One region of the Streptomyces sp. NPDC048255 genome, then DNA from elsewhere that is predicted to be linked to it. Evidence: riboswitches for the same ligand, from Rfam matches in the RefSeq annotation. Region 1 holds a riboswitch; each other region holds the start of a gene.
What was found. Region 1 has a riboswitch for cobalamin ahead of AB0D94_RS30605 (acyl-CoA thioesterase). Riboswitches for the same ligand answer to the same signal wherever they lie in the genome.

Region 1 (5,524 bases):
TCGGGCTGCGTCGAGAACGCCCCCTCGGGCGCCTTCGGCGGGGCCTTCACGCTGCTCCGCTCCCTGCGGCCACCCCACGGAACGGCGGCTTCGGCAATGCCGTGGACGCGGCCACCTGGGACCTCGCCATCCATAGCCTGACCTGCACTTTTACCTCCAGATACCTAAGATGGGCACGCACGGGCGACGACATGGACGCAGCGTCGGCTGCTTCGGCTGGCTCCGCCCGCAAACCTGCTCAGGACGGCCCAGGGAGGGTGCTTCATGACCGAGTTCGGCAACCCCAGTCAGCCCGCGAACGTGAACGAGTACACCGGCAGCCACATCCAGGTACTCGAAGGCCACGAGGCGATACGCAGGCGCCCCGGCATGTACGTCGGCTCGACCGGCGAACGCGGCCTGCACCACCTGGTGTACGAGGTCGTCTCGTACGCCGTCGACGAGCACCAGGCCGGCCACGCCGACGCCATTGACGTCACGATCACCGCGGACGGCGGCATTCGCGTCGCCGACAACGGGCGGGGCCTGCCCGTCGAGGTGGAGGAGCCCACCGGCAAGTCGGCCGTCGAACTCGAACTGACGGAGCTGTCCTTCGGCTCCAGGCCCCACACCCGCTACGGGGTCTCCGGCGGCCTCAGCGGCCTGGGCCTGTCCGTGGTCAACGCGCTGTCGAGCCGTCTCATGGTCGAGGTCCACCGAGACGGCCGCCGTTGGACCCAGGAGTACGAGAAGGGCGCCCCGGTCACCCCGTTGACGAGGAACGAGGAGACGAGCGAGCACGGCACCACGATCACATTCCTGCCCGACGCCGACATCTTCGAGATCACCCGGTACTCGTTCGCCACGCTGTCGGAGCGCTTCCAGGAACTGGCCTTCCTCAACGGGGGCCTGGCCATCTCGCTCACCGATGAGCGGCCGGAGCGGCCTGTTCGCCACCACCACGCGGACGGCCTCCGGGCCTTCGTCACCCGCCTCAACCCCCACCCCGTGAGTCTCGTCCACTCCCCCGCCATCAGCTTCGAGTCTGAGAACGAGGACCAGACGGTCTTCGTGCAGGTCGCCATGCAGTGGAACACCTGGTCCCCGGGAGAGCTCCACTCCTTCGCGAACAGCACCCGCACCCTCGAGGGCGGGGCCCACGAAGTGGGCTTCCGTACCGCGCTCACGGACCTCGTGAACGACTACGCGCGCCGGCAGGGGCAGCTGTCCGCAGACGACGAGGACATCACGGCCGGAGCCGTCCACGAGGGCCTGACCGCGGTCGTCTCCGTAAAACTCGCCCATCCAGTCTTCGAGGGCGCCACCAAGACCAAGCTCAGGAATCCCGAAGCGGGCGCCTACGTCCAGGAGGTCGTCCGCGAACACCTCACCGACTGGCTGGACCACAACCCGAACGAGGCCGCGTCCATCATCCGCCACATCTTCAATGCCTCTACCGGACGCGCGAGGTAGTGACGAAGATGCCGGTTCACAGGGACTCACGTCCTCCCGGCTGAGCGGTGCACCCCGGCGGCTGTGAGGAGCACCAGCGACGGAAACGCGACAGAGGCGGCGGTGATCCATTCCGTTTCGAGACAGGTCGGCCGAGACCGGGGCGCCCTGCCTGGCGTTCCACATCGGCGGCTCTCGCACCGCCGGCCCCCGCCGTCCCAGGGGCCACCCTGCTGCCTCCCATCGAGATCAACCGGACACCCAACTGCCCACCGGACCCGACATGTCACACCACCCCTGTGATGGATAGCATCACGTGTCCCTGCCCTCCACCCATGCCTCGGAGTCCCCCCATGAACCACATCCCTGGCCTCCCCCTCTCCCGCCGCGGCCTCATACGCACCGGTGTTGGCGCCTCGCTCGCCGCTCTCGGGCTCGCCGCCGGCGCGCAGACCGCTTCGGCTGATGTGACCGCGACCAAGCGGTTCGACCTCGCGCAGCCGTCGCACGACCTGTTCCGGTCCAAGGACACGCACGGTGCGCGGGTCCAGCAGAGCTTCGCCTTCGACTGGGTGAACAAGTTCCTGTTCGTGGCAACCAAGCGGAGTGGAAGCGCCGAGTCCGATGGTGACCTGTGCATCAACAAGATGGACTTCGACGGGAACTACATCTCGTACATGCACCTCAACGGCTTCGGCCACGGCGTCGCCTTCGCCGCGCTGCCGAGCGGTTCCGACACCGAGCTGTGGATCGAGTGCGACGCGAACAGCAAGGGGTACGGCACCGCGCTCGCCCCCATCCGTTTCACCGCCGACACCACCCTGAGCTCGCCGGCTGCCTCGGCCGCCTACCAGCCGATCTCCGGGGCCACCGAGTACACCTGCTCCGTCGACCCGGTCTACCAGCGCATGATCGTGCGCTACCACACCAGCGCCGGCAAGCGCATCGCCGTGTATCCCCTCTCCGCCTTCGAGACGCGCAGCTTCGGCTCGCCTCTGGTCGACTTCAAGCAGCCGACGATCTCCGGCACTCCGCAGGGCTACACGCTCTACGGCTCGTATATGTACTACCTGACGGGTGACGCGTACCCCGGCGACGGCACCCCCACCGGCGACGGCAACTCCTACGTCACCAGTATCGACATCAACACGGGCACCGTGGCGCAGGGCCCCGTCCTTACCAAGGCCGGCTCCACCCTCCACCACCGCGAGCCCGAGGGCCTGGCGATCTACCGCACCGACGCCGGCGAGGCCCGCCTCTTCATCGGCTTCGCCACCGGCGTGGAGGGCGACCGGCGCTCCAGCATCTTCTACAAGAACGCGCTGATCTGAGCCATGTCCTCCCGGCGGCCGGGCGGCGGACCGGCTGAACCTCGACCGGGTCGGGTCCCGGCCGCGTAGGCAGCAGGGGTGTTCCGTCCGGTCAGCAGGCCGGGCCGGGGAGGGACTTGGCATCGTGCCGTCACGGGTAGGCTGTGGGTACAGCTGGTTCGCCCCTGCCACCAGGCAGGACGCGTCGTAAGAGGGAACCCGGTGAGATTCCGGGACTGCCCCGCAGCGGTGAGTGGGAACGACCGCCGTCATAGAGCACTGGACCCGAACGGGTCCGGGAAGCGACGGCCAGTAGGTGTCAGCCCGGTCGGGCGACGTGCCCGCGAGTCCGAAGACCTGCCGCTGTCCGCATGCCGACTCGTCATGCGGTGGTCCCGAAGAACACCCTCCGGGACCCTCTGGCGCGACTCGCGAAGGAGAGTTGACGTGGCCGACCAGACCGCCATCACGGTGAGGTGCGTTTCCAAGGGCCCGGGCGAGTCCCGGGTCACGCTCGCCCACATCATGAGCGAGCACGACACCAACCTCTACGGCACCATCCACGGCGGCGTGGTGATGAAGCTCATCGACGACGCGGCCGCCGCAGCTGCGGGGCGGCACGCCGGCGGTCCCGCCGTCACCGTGGCCGTGGACCGGATGTCCTTCCTGGCGCCGGTGCGCGCCGGTGACCTGCTCAGCGTCGACGCCGAACTGGAACGGGCCGGCCGAACCTCGATGACCGTCACCGTCAGTGTGCGGGCCGAGCGATGGAACGCCTCGGGACCCACGACCGAGGTGGCCACCGCCCAGCTCACCTTCGTCGCGATAGACGCCGACGGCAGGCCGCGCCCCGTCCCGGCTCTCGACGCCTTGGACCCGGCCACCGCGTAGGCGAGTTGGCTCCGACGCCAGCCAGCAGTCTTCCGGCCCGCCCCTAGTGCTGTGGCCGGAGTTCGCCGTGCTGTCCCGTCGGCCGTAGCGCGATCCGCGGCGCGCGACGCTGCGCGCCCCTGTGAGCCCTTCCCGTTCCAGTCGCCTTATTGCGAGAGTTCCGCAGTTGCCCCTAGCGTGCATCAGCGGTCGCGGGATGGCGGGCGGGACTGGACGGATTCCTACGGGCCCTGGCCGCACGCCCTCACTCGGTCCGTCTGCCGACGAGGCGCGAGGACCTTCCGATCCACCTGCGTTGAGAGGAACTCCCATGCTCCGCAACCACCCGAAGTCCGTCCTGTCCGCACTCGCTGTGGCCCTGTTGATATCCGGCTGCGGAGGAGGCACTACATCCACGGCCGGCCCCTCTGCGGGTGCTCCCGCCAAGGGGTTTCCGATCACAGTGAACAACTGCGGCATCACCACGACCTATCAGCGTCCGCCGCAGCGCGCCGTCTCGCTGAACCAGCACGCGACCGAGGTCATGCTCTCGCTCGGCCTGGAGAAGTCGATGGTGGGCACGGGCTATCTCGACGACAAGATCCTCCCCGAGTACCAGGCCGCCTACGACGGCGTAAAGGTCCTCTCCAAGGAGTACCCCTCCTTCGAGGCGCTCCTGGAGGCCGAGCCCGACTTCGTCTACGGCGGGTGGACCTCCACGTTCGACGAGAAGGAGGGACGCAGCCGGGCCGCCTTCACCAAGGCCGGGATCAATACCCACCTCAACAGCGAGGAGTGCCCGACGGGTCCGGTGAACGTGGCCTCCATGGACGAGGAGATCCGCACCCTCGGCAAGATCTTCGGTGTGCCCGAGCGGGCCGAGGAACGGCTGACGACACTGCACGCCACCCTCGACAAGGTGGAGACCGGGCTCGCCGGTGTCACCCCGGTCAAGCTCTTCGTGTACGACAGCGGGGACAAGACGGCCTTCACCGCGGGCGGCAAGGGCATCGGCAATGAGATGATCCGGCGGGCCGGCGGGGTGAACCTCTTCTCCGACCTGGACAAGGCCTTCGGCGACGTCTCGTTCGAGCAGGTGGCGCAGCGTGCCCCCGAGGCCGTCGTCATCTACGACTACGGCGACCAGTCCGTCGAGGACAAGAAGAAGTTCCTGCTCGCCCACCCGGCGCTGCAGGACGTGCCCGCGATCAAGAACCAGAGGTTCGCGGTCCTGCCGCTGTCCTCCACGGTGCTCGGCGTCCGGATGCCGTCTGCCGTCGAGTCGCTGGCGAAGCAGCTCCACCCGGGCCGCGTCCAGTGACGGTTGTGAAGGCCCCGGCGGCCGAGGGGGCCGGCCTCCGCGAGGAGGGCCGGCCCGTCCCCGCGCGGCGCCCCGGGCTCCCGTACGGCCTGGTGCTGACCTTTCTGGGCCTGCTGGTGGCCTGCGCGGCCACGGCCGGGATCGCGGCGGGATCGATCAGCGTGCCGGCCGACCAGGTGTGGAACATCCTGCTGCACCGCGTGCACCCGGCCCTCGCGGAGCCGACGTGGACCCCGGTGCGCGAGACGATCGTCGTGGACGTCCGGCTGCCACGGGTGCTGCTGGCCGGTGTGGTGGGCGCAGGTCTGTCGGTGGCCGGGATGGCGTTGCAGGCGCTGGTCCGCAATCCGCTGGCTGACCCGATGCTGCTGGGTGTCTCGTCCGGTGCGTCGGTCGGCGCGGTGCTCGTCCTGGTCCTGAACCTGACAATGTTCGGGCTGTTCACGCTGCCGGTGGCGGCGTTCTGCGGCGCCTTGGCGGCCTTGGTCGCCGTCTACTTCCTGGCCCGCTCCGGCGGGAGGATGACGACGGTACGGCTGGTCCTGGCCGGGGTGGCCATGGCCGAAGTGCTGTCGGCGCTGGCCAGCTTCCT
Region 2 (5,524 bases), on a different contig from region 1:
CCGGGCGCTTCTCCACCCTGCGGGGAGCCGCTACGCGGCCGGCTCGGCGGCGGGCTGCGGTTCGCTATCCGACTCGGCGGTGGCCGGGGTCCTGTCCGCGGCGGGCTCGGCCTGGCGGACCGGAGGGGTGAAACGGGCGGCCTCGGCGCGGAGCATGGCGTTCAGGGCAGCGTAGGGGTCGATGGGCATGGCGGAACCTCGCGGTGCTCGGGGGGTGTGGGGGTACGCGCTGCGAGTGCCTGACCGGTGGTCGGGCCGGACCCGTCAGCAGCGCAGGACCACACTGCGCACCGCCCGCCGGGACAGCGCCGGTTCGGCCGGCCCGGACGCCGGGCGGCAGGGCGGACCGGCCGCATGTTTCACGTGAAACACCGGCAGCGGCCTGCGCTGTACGCCCGGCAGCCCGCGCGCGGGGGGCCGTACGGCGGCCCGTGCTTCGGGATCGGCGGCCGGATCGGACTGTCCCTCGGTGGGTTCCGCGGGCGCTGAGGAGCTCGTACGGGGCTCGGCGGCCGTCGCGCCCGCCGGGCCGGCGCCGAACACGCACAGCAGGACGACGCAGGCCACGGTCAGGGCCTGGGTCAGCACCCTCCATGCCCTCCGTGTCGTCCGCACGCGTCGTGTCCCGCTCATGCGAGGGGTGTGCCCCGACACGCCGGGACGTTCCCCGAAGTGCCCGCAGAAGGGTCCGACCGGGGGACGAAGACACCCCCGCACGGCAGACATCGCGTGGTGCGGGACGCGGGTACGCCCGCCGGCCGGGCGCCGTGACCGGGGCTCAGACCACCACGAGGGTCGCCGCCGCCGCGCCCATCAGCGCGGCGGCGAGGTGGATGGCCGGGTGTCCGTAGTCACCGAACCAGAGGTGGCGGGCCAGCCCTCCGAGAGCGGCGAGGGCGGTGATGAGGCCCAGCTGCGCGAGGAGGGTGACGGCGGTGAAAGGGGCCAGGAGCAGCAGGAGGGAGTTCAGCCAGAACGGGGCCGCGCCCGTCCAGCCCCGCCACCGCCAGATCGCCGTCGGCATGTGCTACCGGCCCCTTCATCGTCAACTTGTGGGCTGCACAGCCTCCTTGGGTGCGGAGGCGGGCACAAGGGCGCGTTCGGCTAGATAACCGAAGGCCAGGCCGAAAGTCGCCCACAGTGCGGTCTGGATGGCCAGGGAGGCGAGGCGGAAGTCCCAGATCAGCGCGGCCGGGAAGCCCGCCGGGACCTCGTTGACCCCGGGGAGCAGGGCGTAGGAGATGCCGACCGCGGCCACGAAGCCCACGCCGGCGACGGTGCTCGCGTTCCAGTTGCCCAGGCGCGGCGCGAGGCGCCGTCCCAGGATGAGGGCGCCCGCGGCCAGCAGTGCGCTCAGGGCGATCATCAGGAGGTAGAGGGTGGTCCGCCGGGCGGCCGTCTCGGGGTCTCCGACGGCCGGCGGGTTGGCCGGGTACTTGAGGAACGGCACCAGGGTCACGGCGACGAACAGGCCCCCGGTGACCAGCGCGGCCGTGGCCCGCGGGCCGAAGCGGCCGATGCGGCCCAGGGCGTAGCAGTAGACGAGCGCGCCGATGCCGCCGAGCGCGACCCCGTAGAGCAGGACGCCGGTGCCGAGGCCGGCGGTGGCCTGGAGGGCCCGGCTGACCGGGGCCTCCTCGCCGTGGCCGTGGTCGTGGCCGGCCGCGGCCTCCTCGATGGCGATCGCCGCGTCCACCTTGGACTCTCCGAGGAGGTACGCGACGAGGAAGGCGACCAGGCCGGCCAGCAGCCCGGCCAGCATGCCCCGCACGAGCAGGGTGCGGGGGGAGACGGTACGTGGGGAGGTGGTGCTCGGAGCGGAGGAAGTCATGCTGCGGTTCCCTTGCACGAGTGGGGGATCAGTGGCAGGGGAAGCCGAGCAGGTGGCGGCCGTCGTGCAGCCATTCGTGGACGGTCTCGCCCTCGAAGAGCGCGGTGGCGCCCTGCTCCACGCCGACGAAGTACAGCAGGACGAGGGTGAGGACGGAGACGAAGACCGCCCAGGGAGCAAGCGCGGAGAGCGAGAGGGGTGCGACGGCGACAGGCGTCGTGGGCACGGCGGAGTGGGCCATGACAGGTACCTCCAGAGGGAACACGCGTCCCGGTCAGTGGTGCTCGCGACGACGGTGGCGGGTCTGACTTGCCTCCCCCTTCCGGGAGGGTTCACAGTGGCGCGACCGTGCCGGATTCTCACCGGTGCTTCCGCCGTACCGTCGTCATTCAGTTGTGTCACCCGCGACCGTACCGAGCTTACGCTCCCTTTATGAAGCCCTCTTCGGTACGAATTCACCTCGTCACCCCGGAGTTCGACGCCGCCATGCGGCGCCACCGCTTCGGGGCCGGCGGGCCCTACGCCCTGGACACCGGGCAGTGGGCGGGGCGGACCCTGGACGAGGTGGCCGCCGAGGATCCGGCCGCGGTGCACCGCTGGCTGACGGATCCCGCGTACGCCCCGCCCGGCGGGGAGTCCGTCGAGGCGCTCGTCGCCCGTGCCGGGAGCTGGCTGGACGGTCTGGAGCCCGGCACCCACCGGGTCACCGCCGAGCAGGCCTTCGTCCGGGCGGCCGTGGTGCACGCGCTGGAACTGCCGCCGCAGACGTTCTGGCGGCTGGACGCACGACCCCGCACGCTCACTGAACTCAGCGGGCGGGCGGGGCGGTGGAACCTCCGGCTGGGGAACGAGGTCCCCGCGGAGGGTTAGACGAGGAGGCGGGCGACGGAGCGCGCGCGGAGGCTCAGGCCACGATCCAGTCGGAGGTGGCGATCACCGGCTGCACGCCGTCGCGGTGGATGGTGCCCTCGATCAGGCCGTACATCCGGTCCGCCGCGAAGTACACCTCGTTGTCGTTCTTGAGGCCGAAGGGCTCCAGGTCGACGAGGAAGTGGTGCTTGTTGGGGAGGTTGAGGCGCACCTCGTTGACCTTGGGGCAGTTGTCGAGCACCCGCTCGGCCATCTGGTTCAGGGTCTGCTGGAGCGAGTACGAGTACGTCTCCGCGAAGGCTTCCAGCATGTGCTTGCGGACCTTCCGGTACGACCCGTCCCAGTCGTACGCGGCGTCGTCGGCCGCCAGTGCCGAATGGGCCCAGCGCGCGGTCACCTTGGTCGCCAGGATGCGGTCGTACGCCTCCTGGAGGGTCGTGTACTTGTCCTTGATGTAGCCGTGGAACTCGGAGTTGGTCGAGTTCATCACCGTCAGGTCCTTCAGGCCCGAGATGACCTGGAGCCCGGTGGTCTCGCTGTAGGTGATCTGCGCGGTGCGCACCTCCTGGCCCTTGCGGACGAAGGAGTGCTGCTCCTTGCGCGTCGGGACCGGGATGCGGTCCCACACGTACTCCTCGATGCGGATCTGCGCCTCGCGGATCGGCTGCTGGGAGGAGACGAAGTGCTTGGCGAGCAGGATGCCGAAGGCCTCGGGGGACTCGATGCCGTGTTCCTTGCCGAAGGCGTACACCGTGTTCTTGGTGGTGTCGGTCGGCAGGCAGTTGCCGTTGTCGCCGCTCAGGTGGACGTCGCGGAACTCGCCGCGGAGCGCGACGGAGACGTTGAGGTCGCGGATCTCGTGCCAGGAACCGTCGTTGCCCTTGCGGGTGACCTTGACGATTCGGTTCTCGGCCTTGCCGTACTGGTTCTGCGCCAGGACGTGCTTGCTCATGCTGTCTTCCTTCGGGTACTCGGGAACACGGAGTCCGGTTGTCTGGATCCCGTACGCCCGGCGTCCAGCGGTCGGTCCGCTCCCCGCCGTTCGGCCCCGAAGGGCCGCCCCGGGACTGACGTGCATCCCGGTCCGTAGGTGCTTGGTGCTCGGCCTGCGGTGCATGCATCCGGGCCTGCACGGATTGCAGCATGTATGCGGGGGGTTGACCACCGCACGGATCCTCCGAATACCCGCACCGGCGGATTGGGCGACCCCACAGATCCCCAGGTCAGAGCATGTGCGCGTCCGCGACCGAGAGGGCCCCGTCGAGGATCTCCAGGCCCTTGGCGACGTCCTGCGGCGAGATGTTGCAGGCCGGTGCGACGTGGATGCGGTTGCCGGCGATCAGCGGCCACAGCCCGCCCTTCTTGCAGGCGGCCCCGAACTCCACCATCGGCGCGTTGTCCGCCCCGGAGGCGTTGTACGGCACCAGCGGCTCCCGCGTCCGGGGGTCCCGTACGAGCTCCAGGGCCCAGAAGGTGCCCAGGCCCCGGACCTCCCCGACGGAGGGGTGCCGCTCGGCGAGCGCGCGCAGGCCGGGGCCGAGGAGCTCCGCGCCCGTGCGGGCGGACTGCTCGACGATGCCCTCATCCTCCATGACGTTGATGGTGGCGACGGCGGCCGCGCAGGCCAGTACGTGCCCCGAGTACGTCAGCCCGCCCGGGTAGGGCCGACGGGCGAAGGTCTGGGCGATGGCGGCCGAGATGGCCACCCCGCCGAGCGGCACGTAGCCGCTGGTCACGCCCTTGGCGAAGCAGATCAGGTCGGGGACGACGTCCCAGTGCTCGGAGGCGAACCACTTACCGGTGCGCCCGAAGCCGACCATGATCTCGTCGAGGATGAAGACGATGCCGTAGCGGTCGCACAGCGCGCGCACGCCGGCCAGGTAGCCGTCCGGGTGGACCAGGACGCCCGGCGCGCCGCCGACGGTCTCCAGGATGACGGCGGCGATGGACTGCGGGCCCTCGAAGACGATGGTGTCCTCGAGGTGGCGCAGGGCCCGCTCGCACTCCTCGGCCTCGTCGGCCGAGTAGAAGGGCGAGCGGTAGGCGAAGGGCCCCCAGAAGTGCACGACACCGGCGGTCGCGCTGTCGTTGCCGAAGCGGCGGGCGTCACCGGTCAGGTTGATCGCGGTGGAGGTGGCCCCGTGGTACGAGCGGTACGCGGACAGCACCTTCGGGCGGCCGGTGTGCAGCCGGGCCATGCGGACGGCGTTCTCCACGGCCTCGGCGCCCGCGTTGGTGAAGAAGATCTTGTCGAGGTCACCCGGGGTGCGCTCGGCGATCAGCCGGGCCGCCTCGGAGCGGACGTCGACGGCGAAGCCGGGCGCGACGGTGCACAGCTTGGCCGCCTGCTCCTGGATGGCCGCGGTGACCTTCGGGTGCTGGTAGCCGATGTTCGTGTAGACGAGGGCGCTGGAGAAGTCGAGGTAGCGGTGGCCCTGGTAGTCCCAGAAGTACGAGCCCTCGGCCCCTGCGACGGCGAGCGGGTCGATCAGCTCCTGCGCCGACCAGGAGTGGAAGACATGCTTCCGGTCGGCGTCTTTCACGGCGGCGAGGTCGAAGGCTGCTGCGTTCATGAAACGAGCGTAGTTGTCCAGGATGTGGACCCGGGAGCGCCCGGGCTGTTCCGGCCTGATCGGCGAGCCACCCCCTAGGATTGGCTTCCTTTGACGGGGGTAAGCGCGGCGCGGAGACAGGAGGCCCTGTGACCGAGCAGACGCGGCGGCTGGTCCTGGGCGGTGCCACGGCCGGGGTCGTGAGCCGGTGCCGGGACTTCACCCGGCAGGCGCTGGCCGACTGGCAGTGGCAGGCGCGGCCCGAGGCCGT
Region 3 (5,524 bases), on a different contig from region 1:
CGAGGCCGGAGGGGTGCGCGGCGAGGGCGTCCTTGGACTCGGCGGCGCCGATGAAGCCGACGGGTACGCCGATGACGGCGGCCGGGCGCGGGGCGCCCTCCTCGATCATCTCCAGCAGCCGGAAGAGCGCGGTGGGCGCGTTGCCGACGGCGATCACGGAGCCCTCCAACAGGCCCCGGTCACGCCAGACTTCGAGCGCGGCGGCGCTGCGGGTGGTGCCCATCTTCGCGGCGAGTTCCGGCACGGCCGGGTCGGAGAGGGTGCAGATCACGTCGTTGTCCGCGGGCAGCCGCTTACGGGTGACCCCGCTCGCGACCATCTGCACGTCGCACAGGATCGGCGCGCCGGCCTCCAGGGCCGCGCGGGCCCGCAGCACCACCTCCGGGGTGTACCCCAGGTCCTTCGGGAGGTCGGTCATGCCACAGGCGTGAATCATGCGCACCGCGACCTGGGCGACCGAGGCGGGCAGCCTCGAAAGGTCCGCCTCGGCGCGGATCGTGGCAAAGGACTGGCGGTAGATCGCGGCGCCGTCCTTCTCGTACTCGAACACGGTGTACTCGCTCATTTCTTCACTGCGGCTTCGGACACTCGGGGTTGGTTGCGCGCGGCGGCGAGGGCCGCGGCGAGTTCGTGGGGTGCCACCGGGTCCGCGCCGAGCCGGTACCCGTCGGGCGTGGCCACCAGGTCCACCCAGGCCGTACCGCGGGGGTGCCCGCAGCGGCGTTCGCAGCCGGACCAGTGGACGGGCAGCGGCCCCCGCGCCCGCTCGGCGACGGCCCGCGCGTCGGCGCGTACGTCGGCGAGGGACTTGGCGCAGCCGGGCCGGCCCGTACAGGCGGTGACGGACTCCCAGGCACTGCCCGGCGCGGTGACGAGCCCGGCGGGGCGGGCGCCGGCCGGGGCGGTGACGAGGATGCTGCGCCACGGCGTGATCCGCAGCTCGCCGGGCAGCTCCCGCCACTGCTCGGTGCTGAGCCGGCCGAGCGGGACCAGGACGCAGAGCGCGTCCCCGTGCGCCCCGGGCGCGGGCGGGTCCGCGTACGGGCGGGGCGCGTCGGGGACGTACCGGGCGGGGATGCCCCGGCGGGCCAGGCGGGCGGTGAACTCCTGGCCGTCCAGAGCGTGTTCGGCGGGCAGTTCGGCGATCCGCCAGGCCCGGGTGCCGGCGGCGGCCGCGGCGTCGAGGAAGTGGTGGGCGGCCTCCAGCGCGGCCCGCGCGGCATCGGCGGCGGCCACCTCGGCGGCGTCCGGCGACGCGCCGAGCCGGATCAGCACCCGCCCGCCCGGCTGCGCGAGGAGGGTCACATCGGGGCCGAGGGCGGCCACGTCCCCGCGCCCGTCGTCCACGGCGAACAGGAACCGGCCGGAGAGCGCCGCAGCCTCGGGGTCGGCGCACAGCTCCCGGTCCAGGGCGCGTACCGGGGCGGGGTCCGCCAGCGGGCTGGCGACGATGTTCCGGATCCGCTCGTGCGAGGGCGCGGGCAGCAGCCCGACGGAGTCCAGCAGCTCGGCCAGCCCGGCGCCGCACCCCTCGCGGAGGCCGCGCAATTGCACGTTGCCGCGCGAGGTGAGCTCCAGGTGCCCGTCGCCGAACCGGTCGGCGGCGAGCCCGAGGGCGGCGGCCTGCCGGGCGGCGAGCAGCCCGCCGGGGATCCGGACCCGCGCGAGGAACCCGTCGTCGGCCGCGTGCAGGCGCAGCGCGCCCGGACAGGCGTCACCCCGGTCCCGTATGACGGGTTCGTCCCGCGATACGGCGGAGGGCGGCTTGGACATGGCCGCGAGCATACCCACGATTCCCACCCCACCCCCTGACCGGGCCGAAGCCCCGGACCATTCCGGCCCCGGACCATTCCAGCCCCGCCCCCTGACTGGGCCGAAGCCCCGGCCATTCCAGCCCCGCCGGCGTTTGAGGCGCAGGGTCCGGGGCAGAGCCCCGGGCAACGGCGCCGCACCCAAGCCCCGAATCCGCCCAGCCAGCGCAGCGCGACCGCAGAGCCCCGGCAACGGCGCCGCACCCAAGCCCCCAATCCGCCCAGCCAGCGCAGCGCGACCGCAGAGCCCCGGCAACGGCGCCGCACCCAAGCCCCCAATCCGCCCAGCCAGCGCAGCGCGACCGCAGAACCCCGGCAACGGCGCCGCACCCAAACGCAGACGCCCAAGCCAGCAAAGCGCCACGCCAAAGCACCGCACCAGACGGCAAAACCGCCCAAGCCAGCGCAGCGCGACCGCACGCGCCGCCCCACCACACAACCGCCCGAGCCGGCGCAGCGCCCCCGTACAGCCGGCCTGGGAAAACGCCACCTAAGATGACCTCCCGACGGGCCATTCGGCCCGTCATCGCCGAGGACGGCGACATGGGAGGAAGCCCGGTGCGATTCCGGCGCGGTCCCGCCACTGTGAACCTCGCGGAGCGATCCGCCGGGTGAGTCAGGAACTCCCGCTGTCCTCACTGCCCGGGGCGCGGAAACCCCGAGGAAGGCCTGCCGCCGCATGATCCTGCTGCTGTCGACGTCCGACACCGATCTGCTCAGCGCCCGCGCCGCGAACACGGCGGACGGCCCCGTGCCGTACCGGTTCGCGAACCCCTCCCGCCTTCCCCTGGACGACCTCCCCGGCCTCCTCGACGGAGTCGGCCTGGTCGTCGTACGCCTCCTCGGCGGCCTGCGCGCCTGGCAGGACGGCCTCGACCTGCTCCTGGCCCCCGGCCAGACCCGCCCGGTCGTGGTCCTGACCGGCGAACAGGCTCCGGACGCCCAGCTGATGGAGGCCTCCACGGTCCCGATCGGCATCGCGGCCGAGGCCCACGGCTACCTCGCGCACGGCGGCCCCGCCAACCTGGAGCAGCTGGCCCGGTTCCTCTCGGACACCGTCCTGCTCACCGGCCACGGCTTCGAGCCGCCCGCCGCCTCCCCCACCTGGGGCCCCCTGGAGCGCACCCCGCGGCACACCACCGGCCCCCGGGTCGCCGTGCTCTACTACCGCGCCCACCAGATGAGCGGCAACACCGCCTTCGTGCACACCCTGTGCGAGGCCATCGAGGCGCATGACGCGCAGGCGCTCCCCCTCTACGTGTCCTCCCTGCGCACCCCCGAGCCGGAGCTGCTGACGGAGCTGGAGGGCGTCGACGCGGTCGTCACCACCGTGCTCGCGGCCGGCGGCACCAAGCCCGCCACCGCTTCGGCGGGCGGGGACGACGAGTCCTGGGACGCCGGCGCGCTCGCCTCGCTCGGCGTGCCGATCCTCCAGGCGCTGTGCCTGACGGGCTCGCGCAGCAACTGGGAGGAGAACGACGAGGGGCTGTCCCCCCTCGACGCCGCCACCCAGGTGGCCGTGCCCGAGTTCGACGGCCGCCTGATCACCGTCCCGTTCTCCTTCAAGGAGCTCGACGAGGACGGCCTGCCCGCGTACGTGGCCGACCCCGAGCGGGCCGCCCGGGTCGCGGGGATCGCCGTACGCCACGCGCGCCTGCGCCACATCGACCGCCGCGACAAGAAGGTCGCGCTGGTCCTGTCCGCGTACCCGACGAAGCATTCCCGCATCGGCAACGCGGTCGGGCTCGACACCCCGGCCAGCGCCGTGGAGCTGCTGCGCACGCTGATCGCCGGCGGCTACGACTTCGGCCCCGTCGAGGACATCCCGGGCCTCGTCTCCGGTGACGGCGACGAGCTGATCCGCGCCCTGATCGAGGCCGGCGGCCACGACCAGGAGTGGCTCACCGAGGAGCAGCTGGCCCGCAACCCGGTCCGGATCCCGGCCGCCGACTACCGGCGCTGGTTCGCCCAGCTCCCGGCCGATCTGCGCGAGAGCGTCGAGACGCACTGGGGCGAGGCCCCCGGTTCCATGTTCGTGGACCACTCGGCCAACCCGGAGGGCGACATCGTCCTGGCGGCCCTGCGCCGCGGGAACCTGCTGATCCTGATCCAGCCGCCGCGCGGCTTCGGCGAGAACCCGATCGCGATCTACCACGACCCGGACCTGCCGCCCTCGCACCACTACCTGGCCGCGTACCGCTGGATCCAGGCGCGCGCGCAGGACGGCGGCTTCGGCGCCGACGCGATGATCCACCTGGGCAAGCACGGGAACCTGGAGTGGCTGCCCGGCAAGAACGCGGGGCTCTCCGCGTCCTGCGCCCCGGACGCCGCCCTCGGTGACCTGCCCCTCATCTACCCCTTCCTGGTCAACGACCCGGGCGAGGGCACCCAGGCCAAGCGCCGCGTGCACGCCACCCTGGTCGACCACCTCGTGCCCCCCATGGCCCGGGCCGAGTCGTACGGCGACATCGCCCGCCTGGAGCAGCACCTGGACGAGTACGCCCAGATCTCCGCCATGGACCCGGCGAAGCTGCCCGCCATCCGCGCGCAGATCTGGACCCTGATCCAGGCCGCGAAGCTGGACCACGACCTGGGGCTGGAGGAGCGCCCGGACGACGAGGGCTTCGACGACTTCCTGCTGCACGTCGACGGCTGGCTGTGCGAGGTCAAGGACGCCCAGATCCGCGACGGTCTGCACGTCCTGGGCGGCGCCCCGACCGGCCCGGCCCGCGTCAACCTGGTGCTCGCCATCCTGCGCGCCCGTCAGATCTGGGGCGGTACGACGGCCCTGCCCGGCCTGCGCGAGGCGCTGGGCCTGGACGAGTCCGCGGCCACCCGTACCTCGGCGGACGCCGTCGAGGAGGCGGCCCGGGCGCTGGTCCAGGCGATGGAGGACGCGAACTGGTCCCTGGACGCGGTGGCTTCGGTCGCGGCGGGCCACCCGGCCCCGGTCGCGGACGTGCTGTCCTTCGCGGCCCGCGAGGTGGTCCCGCGGCTGGCCGGCACGGTGGACGAGATCGCCCACGTGGTCTCCGCCCTGGACGGCCGGTTCGTCCCGGCGGGCCCCTCCGGCTCGCCGCTGCGCGGCCTCGTCAACGTGCTCCCCACGGGCCGCAACTTCTACTCGGTGGACCCGAAGGCCGTCCCGTCCCGCCTCGCGTGGGAGACCGGACAGGCCCTCGCCGAGTCCCTCCTCACCCGCTACCGCACGGACAACGGCGAGTGGCCCGCCTCCGTCGGCCTGTCCCTGTGGGGCACCAGCGCGATGCGCACCTCCGGCGACGACGTGGCGGAGGCCCTGTCGCTGCTGGGCGTCCGGCCCGTCTGGGACGAGGCCTCGCGCCGCGTGACCGGCCTGGAGCCGATCCCGCTGGAGGAGCTGGGCCGTCCGCGCATCGACGTCACCCTGCGCATCTCGGGCTTCTTCCGCGACGCGTTCCCGCACGTGATCGGCCTGCTGGACGACGCGGTGCGCCTCGCGGCCTCCCTGGAGGAGCCCGCCGGACAGAACTTCGTCCGGGCCCACGCCCAGGCGGACCTGGCCGAGCACGGTGACGAGCGGCGCGCGACGACCCGTATCTTCGGCTCGCGCCCGGGTACGTACGGGGCGGGCATCCTCCAGCTGATCGACTCCCGGGACTGGCGTACGGACGCGGACCTCGCGGAGGTCTACACGGTGTGGGGCGGGTACGCGTACGGCCGCGGTCTCGACG

Region 2: it holds a riboswitch for cobalamin, as region 1 does, so the genes downstream of both, AB0D94_RS01780 (CbtB-domain containing protein) here and AB0D94_RS30605 (acyl-CoA thioesterase) in region 1, are expected to answer to the same signal.
Region 3: it holds a riboswitch for cobalamin, as region 1 does, so the genes downstream of both, cobN (cobaltochelatase subunit CobN) here and AB0D94_RS30605 (acyl-CoA thioesterase) in region 1, are expected to answer to the same signal.

What each region holds. Positions count from the first base shown of each region.
Region 1 covers NZ_JBEZMA010000056.1:6,534-12,057, reverse strand. Annotated here, with positions in the region: gene AB0D94_RS30615 (ATP-binding protein) at 265-1,452, shown strand; gene AB0D94_RS30610 (teichoic acid biosynthesis protein C) at 1,785-2,762, shown strand; cobalamin riboswitch at 2,900-3,121, shown strand; gene AB0D94_RS30605 (acyl-CoA thioesterase) at 3,189-3,632, shown strand; gene AB0D94_RS30600 (ABC transporter substrate-binding protein) at 3,943-4,932, shown strand; gene AB0D94_RS30595 (iron ABC transporter permease) at 4,938-5,524, shown strand, end outside.
Region 2 covers NZ_JBEZMA010000001.1:375,864-381,387, forward strand. Annotated here, with positions in the region: gene AB0D94_RS01760 (hypothetical protein) at 31-189, opposite strand; gene AB0D94_RS01765 (hypothetical protein) at 265-588, opposite strand; gene AB0D94_RS01770 (hypothetical protein) at 779-1,024, opposite strand; gene AB0D94_RS01775 (CbtA family protein) at 1,046-1,831, opposite strand; gene AB0D94_RS01780 (CbtB-domain containing protein) at 1,860-2,072, opposite strand; cobalamin riboswitch at 2,111-2,252, opposite strand; gene AB0D94_RS01785 (histidine phosphatase family protein) at 2,264-2,701, shown strand; gene pucL (factor-independent urate hydroxylase) at 2,736-3,653, opposite strand; gene AB0D94_RS01795 (aspartate aminotransferase family protein) at 3,925-5,274, opposite strand; gene AB0D94_RS01800 (ATP-binding protein) at 5,454-5,524, shown strand, end outside.
Region 3 covers NZ_JBEZMA010000022.1:103,741-109,264, reverse strand. Annotated here, with positions in the region: gene AB0D94_RS19355 (precorrin-8X methylmutase) at 1-565, opposite strand, end outside; gene AB0D94_RS19350 (cobalamin biosynthesis protein CobG) at 562-1,773, opposite strand; cobalamin riboswitch at 2,301-2,458, shown strand; gene cobN (cobaltochelatase subunit CobN) at 2,491-5,524, shown strand, end outside.